3 regions of the Pseudomonas sp. 3B-A001-10F genome follow, and region 1 is predicted to be linked to each of the others. Evidence: riboswitches for the same ligand, from Rfam matches in the RefSeq annotation. Region 1 holds a riboswitch; each other region holds the start of a gene.
What was found. A riboswitch is a leader RNA that binds a small molecule or an ion and turns the genes downstream of it on or off. The one in region 1 is predicted to bind cobalamin.

Region 2: another riboswitch for cobalamin. It lies ahead of AC0ZWN_RS07840 (CbtB domain-containing protein); the one in region 1 lies ahead of AC0ZWN_RS01080 (TonB-dependent receptor plug domain-containing protein).
Region 3: another riboswitch for cobalamin. It lies ahead of AC0ZWN_RS01850 (ABC transporter substrate-binding protein); the one in region 1 lies ahead of AC0ZWN_RS01080 (TonB-dependent receptor plug domain-containing protein).

What each region holds. Positions count from the first base shown of each region.
Region 1 covers NZ_JBQYFW010000001.1:204,665-209,522, forward strand. The annotation lists gene AC0ZWN_RS01065 (L-dopachrome tautomerase-related protein) at 1-540, opposite strand, end outside; gene AC0ZWN_RS01070 (zinc-binding alcohol dehydrogenase family protein) at 589-1,596, opposite strand; gene AC0ZWN_RS01075 (LysR family transcriptional regulator) at 1,707-2,600, shown strand; cobalamin riboswitch at 2,646-2,851, shown strand; gene AC0ZWN_RS01080 (TonB-dependent receptor plug domain-containing protein) at 2,944-4,858, shown strand, end outside.
Region 2 covers NZ_JBQYFW010000005.1:226,312-231,169, reverse strand. The annotation lists gene AC0ZWN_RS07865 (acyltransferase family protein) at 1-130, shown strand, start outside; gene nfuA (Fe-S biogenesis protein NfuA) at 188-772, shown strand; gene cobM (precorrin-4 C(11)-methyltransferase) at 917-1,663, opposite strand; gene AC0ZWN_RS07850 (cobalamin biosynthesis protein) at 1,745-2,158, opposite strand; gene AC0ZWN_RS07845 (CbtA family protein) at 2,155-2,853, opposite strand; gene AC0ZWN_RS07840 (CbtB domain-containing protein) at 2,865-3,062, opposite strand; cobalamin riboswitch at 3,186-3,407, opposite strand; gene AC0ZWN_RS07835 (hypothetical protein) at 3,442-3,768, opposite strand; gene AC0ZWN_RS07830 (AzlC family ABC transporter permease) at 3,761-4,453, opposite strand; gene AC0ZWN_RS07825 (sugar phosphate isomerase/epimerase family protein) at 4,443-4,858, opposite strand, start outside.
Region 3 covers NZ_JBQYFW010000001.1:371,693-376,550, reverse strand. The annotation lists gene AC0ZWN_RS01855 (FecCD family ABC transporter permease) at 1-612, opposite strand, end outside; gene AC0ZWN_RS01850 (ABC transporter substrate-binding protein) at 621-1,634, opposite strand; cobalamin riboswitch at 1,779-1,972, opposite strand; gene AC0ZWN_RS01845 (Ppx/GppA family phosphatase) at 2,015-2,950, opposite strand; gene AC0ZWN_RS01840 (hypothetical protein) at 2,959-3,228, shown strand; gene phnX (phosphonoacetaldehyde hydrolase) at 3,298-4,125, opposite strand; gene AC0ZWN_RS01830 (LysR substrate-binding domain-containing protein) at 4,200-4,858, opposite strand, start outside.

The DNA of each region.
Region 1 (4,858 bases):
CGTTCCCTCCGGGCCTGTGCGAAAGTCGAAACGCATGTCGTTGACGTAGGTGCTCGGCAACATGACGTTGTCCGGGAACACCAGGCGCTTGACGATCTTGTTGCTGACCAGATCCACCGCGATCAGCTTCGCGCCTTTGGGTTTTGGGTCTGCGAAACCCGGCGCGGCGGTATCGAGCAACCAGACACGGCCCCGCCCGTCGGCCACCACGCTCTGTACGCTGATCAGACCATCACTGGGATCGTTGAGGTTTTCCTGGTTGATCGCCGCGTTCGGGTAAGCCACGACTTTGCCGTCGCGGATCTCGCCCACGGTGAACGGCACGTTGTCGCCCCAACGCGGGAAGTTGACGAAGATGCGCCCGGTCTCGGTGACGGTCACACCGGTGGGCATCGCGTCGTAGAACGCATGGACCTGTTCGAGCTTGCCGAAGGATCGGTCGGCGGGGGCATTGGCCGGCAACGGCACGGCGCTGATTGCATGGGCGAGCGGCGCTGCCATGACCATGGCCAATGCAGCAGAAAGCTTTTTCATACGCATGAGCTGCTCCTGACCGGCCCGCGTGCAGGCCCGTCTGAATGAGTGAAATCAGAAACCTTCGAGTACCAGTTTGCCTCGGGCCTTGCCGCTCTCGACCAAGGCATGGGCACGGCGCATGTTTGCCGCGTTGATCGCGCCAAAATGTTCACCGACAGTCGTTTTCAAAATGCCTTGGTCAATCAGATCGCTGACGCGATTGAGCAGGTGATGCTGCTCAATCATGTCCGGGGTTTCGTACAGCGAACGGGTGAACATCAGCTCCCAGTGCAGCGACAGCGACTTGCGCTTGAGCGGCATCACGTCGAGGCTTTCAGGATCGTCGATCACGCCCAGACGCCCTTGTGGTTGGAGCACTTCGATCAGCTGCGCAAAATGCTCCTCGGTATGGGTCAGGCTGGCGACATGGCTGACCTCGTCGATACCCAGTGCCTGCAACTGTGCGAGCAGCGGCTGACTGTGATCGATGACGTGATGCGCGCCCAATTGCCGGACCCAGTCAGCCGTTTCCTGCCGCGAGGCGGTGCCGATGACGGTCAGCCGCGTCAACTGTCGGGCCAATTGCACCAGCATCGAACCGACGCCGCCCGCTGCCCCCGTGATCAACAGGCACTTGCCCTGCCCTGAACCTTCGGTGACACCAAGACGGTCAAACAACAGCTCCCAGGCGGTGATCGAGGTCAACGGCAATGCCGCGGCATCCGCAGCACTTAAAGAACGCGGTTTGTGCCCGACGATTCGCTCGTCCACCAGGTGAAATTCGCTGTAACTGCCGGTGCGGGCAAGGGAGCCTGCGTAGAACACTTCGTCGCCAGGCTGAAACAGCGTCACTTCAGCCCCGACCTCGCGGACAATACCGGCGGCATCCCAGCCGAGGATTTTCGGTTCTTTGGTGAAAGTGCCGGCGCGTACTTTGGTATCGACCGGATTGACCGACACCGCACGAACTTCTACGAGCAAATCCCGGGGGCCGGGAGTTGGCACCGGAAGGTCGATGTCCTGCAACGATTGCGGATCTTCAATGGGCAAAGCGTGTTGGGTGAAGGTGATGGCTTTCATGGAAACTCGCTGTCTGAAGAGCTGATGTGCTCGCTTGGCGCCATCTTCGACTTCCCAAGCACAAAGAAAAACCAGCAGAATGCGCCAACACTTTCACTGCAGGAGTGAAAATGATCCGCATCGATGATCTTGGTTTGTTCACCCGCAGCGCCGCGCTGGGCAGCTTCACAGCTGCCGCCCATGAGGCGGATTTATTGCCCGGTCAGGTTGCCGCGGCGATCAAGCGTCTGGAGCGTGAGCTGGACGTGCGCCTGTTTGCGCGCACCACCCGCAGCCTGCGATTAACCGCCGAGGGCGAGCAATACTTGCCCACTGCCCACTCGGTGCTGGAGGCGCTCAAGCAAGGCAAGGAAAACCTGCGCGGTGAAAACGCCACGTTGCGCGGCGTGTTGCAAGTGACGGCGCCGTCCGATCTGGGGCGCAACATTTTGCTGCCGTGGCTCACACTGTTTCGCCGCCAGCACCCGGAACTGACCTTGCGCTTTTCCCTGTCGGACCAGATGGCCGACTTGTTTCGTGACCCGGTAGACGTGGCGATTCGATACGGCTCGAATGAAGATGCCAACTACGTGGCGCTGCCGCTGGCACCGTGGAACCGGCGGGTGCTGGTCGCCGCACCGGAATACGTGGAGCGCCACGGATACCCGCAAACGCCGGATGATCTGCACAACCACGCTTGCCTGCTCTACCAGCAAGGCGGCCGGATCTACGACAAGTGGAGTTTGGGCAGTGAAACGATCCAGGTCTCGGGACCGATGTTCAGCGACGACGCCGACATCGTGCGCCGCTGGGCGTTGAGCGGCGAAGGCATCGCCAACAAATCCTGGCTGGACGTCAGTGCAGACGTGATCGCAGGGCGACTGGTCGTGCTACTGAAGGATTTTCCCGGCAATGCCTCACCGTTGAGTCTGGTGTGCCCGCATCGCAAGCAGATCACCCCGGCGGTGTCTCAGCTTTATGCGTGGTTGAGTGGCCAATTTGTCGCTCTGGAACGTATCCAATAGCTCCCCTGGTGGTTGCCGCATTGACGAGACGCTCCTCGAATGTTCAGATGCCGGCCAGTTTCAGGTGTCCCATGCCGCCGTGCATGGGGTGAAACGGGAAACCGGTACGTTCTTTTCGAACAAGTCCGGTGCTGCCCCCGCAACGGTATGCGCGTGATGTTTTCAATACACCACTGTGGCCAGACGGCCATGGGAAGGTGAAAACCTCGATACGCGCGAGCCCGGAGACCGGCCTGGAATTTCGTTTGGCAAAATCCTGCGGTGGGCGGGCATGGGCCGGTATTGGCTGTGCGCGATGCCTTCTCTTGCATGCTCTTCTGCGAAGATCCTTTTCGAGAAGACAATGATTCGACCTTTCAACACTTCTGCTCCAACCCTGTTCCTTGGCTGCCTGTTCAGCCCGCTGCTACTGGCCGACGACGCGCCGCTGGAACTCAATCAACAAATCGTTACTGCACCGTCAGTGGAATCCACCACCGTCGCCGAGATGGCCAGATTCGGCAGCAAGGTCGAAATCGTCAGCCGCGAGCAGATCGAACGCGCCGGCCCCAGCGCCGATGTCAGCCGGGTGATGCAGATGTTCATTCCAGGCTTGTATGTGGCGCCGAAAAACGGCCCTTTCGACTACGGCACGTATTCGCTGCTCGGCGGGCGCAACGACGACACGCTGATCCTGCTCGACGGCGTGCGCCTGAACAATCGCCTGTACGGCGGCCTCTATCTGGACACTCTGCCGGCCAACGCCATCGAACGCATCGAAGTGCTCAAGGGTGGGCAGAGCCTGTTGTTCGGCACCCAGGCCGTGTCCGGTGTGATCAACATCGTCACCCGCAGCCCGCAATCGCGCAAAGCCGCCGGCGAAGTGAATCTAGGCGTCGACAGCTTTGGCGGCACCACCGAAGACGCCCGCGTCGAGAATATCTTCACTAACGGTTTCGGCGACCTCGGTTTGTTGGCGTACGTCAGTCACAACGTCTCCGACGGTTACCAGCCCTATCGCAACCGCGACATGAAAAACGATTCCGGCAAGGATCGCGCCTACGAAGTCACCACGTTCGGCGGCAAGGCGATTCAGTCATTCGGCGATGATTCGCGGCTGGAGCTGTTTTACCAATACGCCGACGCCAACCTCGATTTCGCCCGCCCGGTCGACAACCACAAGACCACTAACGACCGCGTGCAGCAGATCGCCACGGCGACGTTCGAACAGGACATCAACGAGCGTCTGAGCTACTTCGTCAAAGGCCATATCAACGACTGGGACACCCGCTACACGCGTGTCAACAACGTCGCCGGCGGCGGCACCAAGGTCATCAACCACAATGACTATTGGGGCTTCACCGATTGGGGTGTGCAGGCCGAAGGCAAGGCTGAATTGCCCGGCGATCATGTACTGGTGTTCGGCACCGACAACCAGTGGTTCAAGGGCCAGGATGATGTGTTGATCATCGATAACGACAAGGCCGAAGCCCACGCTTTCTACACGCAACTGCGCCCGCAGATCGACGCCCTGCCCGACTGGCACCCGAGCATCGGTGTGCGTCACGAAGCCATGAGCGGTGGCGATGGTGCCACCGTCGGCATGCTCACTTCGCTGTATGACCTCAATGACAATTGGTCGGTGCGCGGCCAGTACGGCAGCGCCTACAAACTGCCAAACGCCGAGCAATTGTTCGTCAATGAACCGGGCGACGAGATCGGCAATCGCAACCTGAAGCCGGAAAAAAGCCGCAATGCGGAGCTGGGTGTCGACTACAAAGGCTTTCTGCTCGACCGCGAATTCAGCGCCAGCGTGACCCTGTTCAAACGCAAGATCGACGACTTGATCACCCTCGACGACATTCAATGGGTCAACGGTGAAGGCCAGGTGCGTATGCGCGGTTTCGAGGCCGACACCAAACTCGCGCTCAACGATCAATGGAGCCTGCAAGCGGACATGACCCGCAACCTCACCGAATCGCGCAGCGGTGTAACCCTCAACGATATCCCGAGCTTCTTCGCCCGCTCGCGGCTTGGCTATGAATCGGAAAACCGTCTGTGGGGCGCCGGCGGTGCGATCCGCTATATCCGCGACATCAAAAGCTCGAAGCAAGTCGAGTACGGTAACTATTCCGTGGTCGACGCCGACGCTTATCGCTACCTCGACAACGCTCATCAGCACCGCGTGAGCCTGCTGGTGGAAAACCTGTTCGACCGCGATTACGTCACCAGCCGTTCGAGCAACGTCGACAACCTCGGCCGGCCGTTCACCTCCGAAG
Region 2 (4,858 bases), on a different contig from region 1:
CCTGTGCGCGCTGGCGATTGGCGTTGGCTCGTGGTTGAGCTACGAATGGGTGGAAAAGCGCAGCTACCATTGGCTCAAGGCGAGGGTTGACAGGGAGCCGGACGAGAATCTTTCCCGACAAAAATACTAGGACTTTGTCCGGCGCAATGATTGGCGTAAACTGCGCCCAAGCCTGCGAGGAGTTTCCATGACCGCTATTACCATTACCGACGCCGCCCACGATTACCTGGCTGATCTGCTCTCCAAGCAGAACACCCCGGGCATCGGCATCCGCGTCTTCATCACCCAGCCTGGCACCCAGTACGCTGAAACCTGCATTGCCTACTGCAAGCCGGGCGAAGAAAAACCTGAAGACACCGCGCTGGGGCTGAAAAGCTTCACCGCGTATATCGATCACTTCAGCGAAGCGTTTCTCGATGACGCCGTTGTCGACTACGCCACCGACCGCATGGGCGGCCAGCTGACCATCAAGGCGCCGAACGCCAAAGTACCGATGGTCAACGCCGACAGCCCGGTGAACGAGCGCATCAACTATTACCTGCAAACCGAAATCAACCCGGGGCTGGCCAGCCACGGCGGTCAGGTCAGCCTGATCGATGTGGTTGAAGACGGCATCGCCGTTTTGCAGTTCGGTGGCGGTTGCCAGGGCTGCGGCCAGGCGGACGTAACCTTGAAGGAAGGCATCGAGCGCACCTTGCTCGAGCGTATTCCGGAGCTGAAAGGCGTTCGCGACGTGACCGACCACACGCAGAAAGAAAACGCCTACTACTAAGGTGTTCGCTGCGGACATGAAAAACGGCGCCCCGTGAGCGCCGTTTTTTTATGGGTGAAATGTACCGACGCCTTCGCGAGCAAGCTCGCTCCCACATTTGATCGCATTCCAAATGTGGGAGCGAGCTTGCTCGCGAAGGCGGCTTCATGGGCGATAGAGATGCGCATGCCCGGCGCGATACAACGATGACTCGCTGAACACCTCACTGCCCAACACCCGACCCACCAGAATCAACGCCGTACGCCGAAACCCTTTGGCCTCAACCTTTTCGGCAATATCCGCCAGCGTCCCCACCACCCAATCCTGATCAGGCCACGTCGCCCGGTGAATCACCGCAATCGGGCAATCCGCGCCGTAATGCGGCAGCAGTTCCACCAGAATCTTCGGCAAATGGTTAACGCCCAGATGAATCGCCATGGTCGCGCCATGCTGCGCCAGACTGCCAAGCTCTTCGCCTGCCGGCATCGCGGTTTTGTCGGCATAGCGAGTCAGAATCACACTTTGCGACACGTCCGGCAGCGTCAATTCCGCGCCAAGCAGCGCCGCACAGGCTGCGGTGGCCGTCACGCCGGGAATGATCTCGAACGGAATATCCAGCTCACGCAGATAACGGATCTGCTCGCCAATCGCGCCATACAGACTCGGATCGCCGGAATGCACCCGCGCCACATCCTGACCCTTGGCATGCGCGGTCTTGATCAATTCGATGATCTGTTCCAGATGCAGTTCGGCGCTGTTCACCACCGTTTCGGCTTGATGGCCGTCGAGTACCGCCGCCGGCACTAGCGAACCTGCGTAGATAATCACCGGGCAACTGCGAATCAGCCGCTGGCCTTTGACAGTGATCAATTCCGGGTCGCCGGGGCCGGCGCCGATGAAGTAGACGGTCATCGTTGAATCCTGAGTAAAAGAGGGCACGACTGCGTTGCAGATGAACAACGCTCATGATCAATGGCGGGGATTATCGGGATTTTACGCCGCGCCGGCCAATGCCAGCGTGGCCTGAGCGTATTTTTGCCGGGAGATCAGCAGTTTTGCCGGCGCTTGAATCAGCTGTTCAGCGAGCGCAAGCGCGGCACTTTCGGCGACGCCGTAGCAACCGGTGCGTTCGTAAGCAATCTGTGAATGGTGACTGAGCCGCTGTTGGTAGCTGGCCAGTTCGTCACTGCTGAAGTACAACAGGGGCAGAGCCAATTGTGCAGCAAGTTCTTGCAGGCCCGGCTCGTCGCGCTTCAAGTCGATACTGGCCAACGCTTTCACCGCCTCAAGCTCAATGCGATGCGCCTGTAACGCTTGATCGAGTAACGCGCGCAGCGTGCTGGCCGGGCAGCCGCGCTGGCAGCCCAGGCCGACCACGAAGGTCGGCGCTGCGCGGTCATCGGTCATGCGTGGTATTGACCAGCGCTTTTGCGGCGGAACAACCAGGCGCTGATCAGGCCCAGGGCCAGCCAGAACGCCACGTTGGTCAACTGCGAAGCGATTTTGAACTGAGCTTCGAGTGCTTCGGGGGCGAGCATCGAATGCACTTCCGGTTGCGGTGCGCCGATCACGTGGGGCACAGCGAGGATGGCCACACCGAGGACCTTCATAAGCCAGTGACGGCTGAACGCGATCAGCGACAGACCTACAGCCGTCGAAGCGGCCGTGCCGATCCACCACGTCTGCCGCGAAGCCAGATCGGCCGCAGCGGTGCCCGGCAGTTCTGGTGGCAGGCCCAAGGTCGGAGCAAGCACGAACGTCGCGTAACCGGCCAGGCCCCAGAGCAGGCCCTGCGAAGTTTTGGTCGGCGCGCGCAGGGTGTAGAGGCCGGCGAGCATCAGGGCGAAACCGACGGCTACGACCAGATTACCGCCAGTGGTCGAGACTACGCGTTGCCAGCCGTCTTCCGGCTCCCAGGCCTCGGCATCATGGGTGTGCGCAGCCACGCCAGCGGCATGTTCGTGAACCGCCACCGGCTCGGACTTCTCGAAGGTTTCCGCCTGCAGAATCAGCGGCGAAACCCAGAAGCTTTGCAGCAGAGTGAGGAGCAGGGCGGCCAGCAGACCAGAGAATCCTGCAGTTTGCGCGATACGCTTGATCATGTCGGCAGGTCTCAATGGCACGGGAACGCGGCGCTGTGGCGGGTATCGTGGGCGGCGTTGTGCACCGCTTCGATGTGCGAGAAGCCGGCAAAGTAAACCAGACTGGCGCCGAGGATCGATGCAAAGATCGCGGCGGTCAGGCGTTGGCTCAGGGTGGTGGTGCTGGCGATTTTGTCCGTGTTGCTGCCGGTGCTGCTGATGATCGACATGGCGCTTCCCTCTGGAGTGTCAGCGGGTGAATAGAGCGCATGAAAACCCCTGCGGGTCAGGCTCGCAGAGGTTCGAACAGCGCCCGCCCACCGCGGGTTTGTTATGTGCAGCGCCGCGCAAATGCGGGCTGTGTGTTGCGGGCCGGTCTCCGGGCTCACGAGGGGTTGGCGTCAGGCCGACCTGCAAGCGTCACCTTCCCATACCGTATCGGCACAGTGGTTTTGACGCTTCGCTCGCTTACCGTTGCGGGGGCAGCACCGGACTGACATGGGCTTGAGTAAAGCACATGATTCACCGGTTTCCCGTTTCACCCTGTGAAGGGCACCCGTAACAAGTTGTGTAGGAGAGCATGGGCGGGGGATTTGAGTCAATCGGCGCCTAGCGCATGATCAGCAGGACGTACACCCCCAGCGCCATCAGGAACGCATAATAGGATTTGATTCGCGTCAGGCTCAGCAGCCACGCCAACGCCACCGGGAGGATCCATGGCATGGCCGCCAGGTGCTGGCTGGCCAAAGGATAGAGTGAGACCGCCAGCAGGCTGACGAGCATCGCCACCGATGTGTATTTTCCCAGACGATCGATGAAAGCGCGGGCAGTTACCGAAAGCCGTTCGACATCGACGGCCAGCGGCAGCAAGCGGCAGACGATCGAAACCAGCGCGCAAATCAGTACGTACAGCCAGAAAGTACCAGGTTCAATCATGGACATAGCTCGTCAGAACGGTGATGGCGAGCACCAGCAGCAAGCTGACCTCGCCCAGCCACAGCAAGCTCGCGGCGGTGGCCAGGCCGGCAATCCATTGCGCATGGAAGCTGTGACGGTCGCGGGCCATCTTGCCAAGCGAAGCGCTGATGAAAATCGCGATTACTACACTGACGTGATCCATCACTGCGTTGTCGGCCACGCTGGCGAAACAGTACCCGACCACGGTGCCAAGCAGGGCGGCGGCGTACAGCAGAAAGCACACGGTGTTGGCATACGGGCGGCTGATCGGTTGCTGATCCTTGCGGATCGACATCAACGTGAAAGCCGCATTTGCCATCACCGCCAGGGCGGGGACGAACGCTTTGACCGGGCCCTGGAGGCTGGATTTCAGGCTCAGTGTGAAGACCAGAAAACGCAAGTTGATACTCAGCGCCGAGACCAGCACGCCAAAGGCGTTAAGCAGGTGCGCGGGGGTTTCCAGCAGCGTCAGTTGCAACGGCGAGGCCATTACCGTACCGCTGAAAACCACCATGGCCGGAAGATCCAGACCATGGCGGCGCCCGAGCATGCCGATCAGGGTGAAGGTCAGCAGCAGCGAGAAGACGAACGGTAGCGCATCGCGGATACCGGTCGCGATCTCGCTGCGCGACGCCGGTTTTGCCAGGTTCGACTCAACCAGCATGAGTGCTGTGCCGCGAGCCGGCCAGCAATTGCTCTACGCCGTTCTTGTAGGCCAGGGCTTTTTCCAGGTAGTACTCGGTGGAGAAGCGCGGAATGAACTCTTCCACCACGGCCACACCCCGATAGCCGTTGACCGCGAAGCGATTGAGCACATCGCTCAGGCGCAAGTTGCCTTCGCCAATCGGCAGATGTTGATGGTGGGTGTTGTTGAGGTCGGCAATGTGCAGATGCCGGGTAACCGGCGCCAGATCGGCAATGGCTTTGAACAGGCTTTCACCATACGGCAGCAGTGAGCACAGATGCGTCACGTCGATGGTCACGAAGCACCCGGTCTCCTTGTGAAAGCGCAGGTGTTCCTCGACGGTGAAGACCGGGAATTTCGGCCGCTGACCGCCCATGTTCTCCA
Region 3 (4,858 bases), 170 kb from region 1:
CACGGCCACCGGCACCGCCAGCCACACCGAAGGCCAGCGCACGCCGCCGAGATTGCCCAACAGCCAGAACATGATGCCGCGCGCCTGTTCAGAGCTGGCCGAGCGGGTGATCAAAAACGCCGTGAGCGCGTTGAACAGCTGCGAGCCGGCGATCCCGGCAAGAATGATCTGCCCGGTGCCGCTGGCCGAACCGCTGACTCGCGCCAGTACAATCACCAGCACGAACGCCGTGACCGCGCCGGCGAAGGCACCGACTGACAGCGAGATGATCCCGGCGCCAACACCGAGCAACGCCACCATCACCGCTCCGGTCGAGGCTCCGGCAGAAATCCCCAGCAGATAAGGATCGGCCAGCGGGTTGCGCAACAGCGACTGCAAAATCACCCCGCACGTCGCCAGACCGGCACCGCATGCAGCCGCGACCAGTGCGCGGGTCAGGCGATAGTTCCAGACGATGCCTTCGTCGATAGGATCCAGCGCGTACCCGGCGCCCCACAATTTGTTCGCCAGCACTTGCACGACCACGCCCGGTTCAATCGAGGTTTCGCCGATGGCCACACCAGCGACCACTGCAATCAACAGTGTCACCAAGGCCAGCAGCGTACGGATCAGACTGGCACTCATTGCGACAGGTCATTGCCGTTGATGGCCGTGGCCAATTGTTCGATGCCCTCGAACATGCGCAGGCTCGCCTGCATGGCCATGGCATCAAGAATGATGATGCGGTTGTGTTTCACCGCGTCCATGTTGCGTGTCACCGGATCGCTGCGCAGGAAGGCGAGTTTCTTTTCATAGTCGTCGGCGGGGAAACGTCGACGATCCATGCGCGCGATGACCAGGAAGGTCGGATTGGCCTTGGCGATGGTTTCCCAACCGACGGTTGGCCACTCCTCATCGGACGCCACCACGTTGCGCACGCCGAGGGTGCTGAGCATGAAATCGGGAACGCCTTTGTGCCCGGCTACGAACGGCTCGATGTCCATTTGTGCGCTGGAGAACCACACCAGCGCGCTGGCGTCCTTGAGTTGTTTGCCTTGGGCGGTGGCAATCGATTTGGCGAGGCTGGCCTTGAGTTCGTCGTTGAGCTGCTGGCCACGCTCTTGAACATCGAAGATCTGCGCCAGTTGGCTCACGCTTTTGTAAATCGTCTCGATGCGAAACGGCGCCAGTCGCGTGCCATCGGCGCCGACGAGGTTGTCCTTGGCTTCGCAATCGGAAGGCAGCAGGTACGTTGGAATCTTCAGTTCATGAAACTGCTCGCGCGTGCCCACCGCGCCTTGCGGGCCGACCATCCATTCCAGTTCCACGGCGACCAGTTCCGGACGCTTGCCGATTACCGACTCGAAACTCGGCTCGTTGTCAGCCAGACGCTCGATCTTGTCATCCTGCGCTTTGTATTTGGCCAGCACATTGTTGAACCACAGTGAGGTGCCGACGACTTTGTCGCCCAGGCCCATGGCGTAGAGCATCTCCGTGCCGGCCTGGCCGATGGTCACGGTGCGCGTCGGTGCGTGCTGGAAGGTCAGGGTGCTGCCGCAGTTCTCGACCGTCAGTGGATAGACAGTCGGTGCCGCCTGCGCCAAGGCGCCAAGGCTCAGGCCGGTAATGAGGGTGGCAACGCGGGGCAGCAGCATGGGGCAGTCTCCAGGGGAACCGTACGGGGAGCGGGAGAGTACGGTCTGGAAACACACCATCGAACGCGGTCAGGAAAACAGCGCAAGGCCGGGCAGCCAACGAAGACGCGCACGGCACGATGTCCTTCCCGGACACCCCGCCGGTTAGTAATCACTGTGCCGGCAGGTCTCCTGACTGATGCGTCATCGCCTGGCTCCGGCCTTCCCGGGATTCACCCAGTGGCAGTCGTGGAGCAGGCTCGGCACCTACAGTTGCGGGGGCAGTTCCGATCAGTGCTGTGCAAGCACCTCGGATTCCCTATTAGTCCCGTTCGGGAACCGACGGCGGCATGGTAGTCGATCGAGCCGCTGAAGGGGAGACGAATCTGCCGTGGCGAGGATTAGTGTTGGCTCATCAAACCGTGCAATACGCCCAGACGCAGGCCCGGTTCCGACGGCAGCATTTGCGCGATACCGAACACTTTGAATGCCGCCAGCATTAACACCAGACCGCCGGGCAGAATGCTCTGGCGGTGTGGTTGCAGGCCTGCGAGCTTGAGCTGTTGCACGTTGTTTACCTTCAACAACAGCAGCGACAGGCGCAGCAGGCCGCCGTAGGTGATGCCGTCCTGGCCGAAGTCGTTGAGGCGATTGGTCTTGAGTACTTTGGCGAGCATGCGCGCGGTGCCGGAAGAGCCGATGGTTTGCTGCCAGCCCTGAGCACGGTAGCGCCGGGCAACTTTTTCAAACTGCAGGATGGCGAAGCGTTCAGCCTCCTGTAGCGCGCCGGCGGACACATCGCCGCCGCGAAAGAATCGCGTGCTCAAGGTGCCGCTGCCGATGGCGATGCTTTCGGTTAACAAGGGTTGTGAGCCCTGGCCGAGGATCAGCTCAGTGGAACCACCGCCGATGTCGACCACCAGGCGCAGGTCGTCGGCGCTGGGCAAGGCGTGAGTTACGCCGGCGTAGACCAGCCGCGCCTCTTCATGGCCGCAAATGACGTCGATGGGAAAGCCCAGATGCCGCTCGGCACTGGCCAGAAAAAGTTGCGCGTTGTCCGCTTCACGCACCGCGCTGGTGGCCACCGCACGAACCCGGCCGGCCTCGAAACCGCGCAGCTTCTTGCCGAACCGCGCCAACGCCTGCCAGCCGCGATCCAGTGCCAGTGCATCCAGCGCACCACCGTCAAAGCCCTCGGCGAGGCGCACCGGTTCGCGCAGGGTTTTCACTTCCTGAATCTGCAAGCCTTTGCGGCTGCGCACCGACTGGCCGATCATCAGGCGAAAGGCGTTCGAACCCAGGTCGATGGCGGCAAACAGCGAGGCGTCGTCTTTCATGGGAATCCTTGCAGAGCATCCGTCGCGAGGCTCAAGACGGTTTGCGAGGATTCTGCCGTGATCTTGATGACATCCTGATGACGGGGGCGGGGCGGTTGAATGAATTTTCGGCTGTCATGACACTGTCATTATCCGGCGTCTATGCTGCGGTCAATACATCGCGTGTTCTTAAAGTTTTTGCTGCCATTCGTGGCAGCTTTTTTTTGCCCGCGATCTGGCTGTTGATCGTTCCCACGCTCTGCGTGGGAATGCCTCTAGGGACGCTCTGCGTCCAGTGACGCGGAGCGTCACGGGCTGCATTCCCACGCAGAGCGTGGGAACGATCAGCGCGGGGTGCGGACGATCAATTAGCAGGACTGCGGAGTTTCGCCCCGGGCCAGGCGCGCATTGATGTCGTCGATCACTTCGGGCAGCTCGGCGATGGTGTCGATCAGGTAGTGCGGGCGCGAAGGGGCGAACATTTTGCCGATTCGCGCACGCTCTTCCGCCAGTCGATCCGACGGCAACGCCTTGTATTGCTCATAGGTCAGGCCCAGTGCGTTGCCGGAACAGGTCAATGCCACCGTCCACATGCCGGCTGCGCGCCCTTCGAGAATCCCCGGCCAGGTGTCGTCGACCTTGACGCAGGCGGCCACGTCATCGATGCCCAGGGCAATCACGTTGGCCAAGGCCTGCGCCGGATACGGCCGGCCATTGGGCACTTCATCGGTGGCGACGACATGGTCGGCGACGTAGCCATTTTCCCGCGCCAGTTCGACGACCTTGGCCATCACCACCGCCGGGTAGCCCGAGCACGAACCGATTTTCAAACCCTTGTCGCGCAATGCCGCAATGGCTTCGAGTGCGCCCGGAATCAGCGCCGAATGCAGGGCGATTTTCTCGATTTGCAACGGCATGAAACGTTCGTAGATTGCCGTTACATCGTCATCACTCGGCAAGCGATCAAACGCTGCACGATAGCGTTCAGCAATCTGTGGCAAGTTGCACAGCGTGCGGATGTGATCCCACTTGCCCATGCCCATCGGCCCGCGCGCTTCTTCAAGCGATACCGCGACGCCGAACTCGGCAAAGGCTTCGACGAAGATTTGCGTTGGCGCAAACGAGCCGAAATCGACAACGGTGCCGGCCCAGTCGAGGATCGCGGCTTGCAGGTGAGTCGGTTGTTGGTACTGCATGGTCAATCTCCGTTTTCAGGTAAGCGTGGGCCGTCCCTCGGCAATGAGGTAGGCGGTTCAAGGGTCAGTGCTGATCAGGTCAGCGGTGGATTCGCATCAAACAGTTCGGCAATCACCGGTCGGTTGCGGCGGATGCCGAGGCAGCACAGGTGGTATTCGATGAAAAACGGGTGATCGACAAAGGTGATCGGCTTGGTGCCCGGGGTTTCGGCGTACTCGACCGCCGAGACAAACCCGATGCCGATGCCCTTGACGATCGCGTGGACGATGGCTTCGCGGCTGTTGAGTTGCATGACGCAATTGAGATCGATATTGAGGCGCTTGCAGCTTTCTTCCACCAGTTGCCGGGTGCGCGCACTGGATTCGCGCATCACCCATTTTTCGCCGCTGATTTCACTGATGTGAACCTGCGCCTGACTTGCCCACGGATGGTCATCGCGGACCACGGCGATGATCGGATAACGGTGATACAGCCGCGTGTGGAAGCGCTCATCGAATTCCGACAAGGCCAGAATCGCCACGTCGATATCGAAGTTGAATAACCGCGCCAGGGTGTCCTTTTCCGAGGAAAACGAGGTTTCCAGTTCGATATCCGGGTGGCGCTGCATCAGCTCATACGTCAGGTTCATGGCAATTGGCGGTGACACCGCGCCGAGGCGCAGCATGCCGGTCTTGCGCTGCTTGAAGCTCTGCAACAGTTGCACGGCTTCATCCTCCTGACCGAACAGGCCCT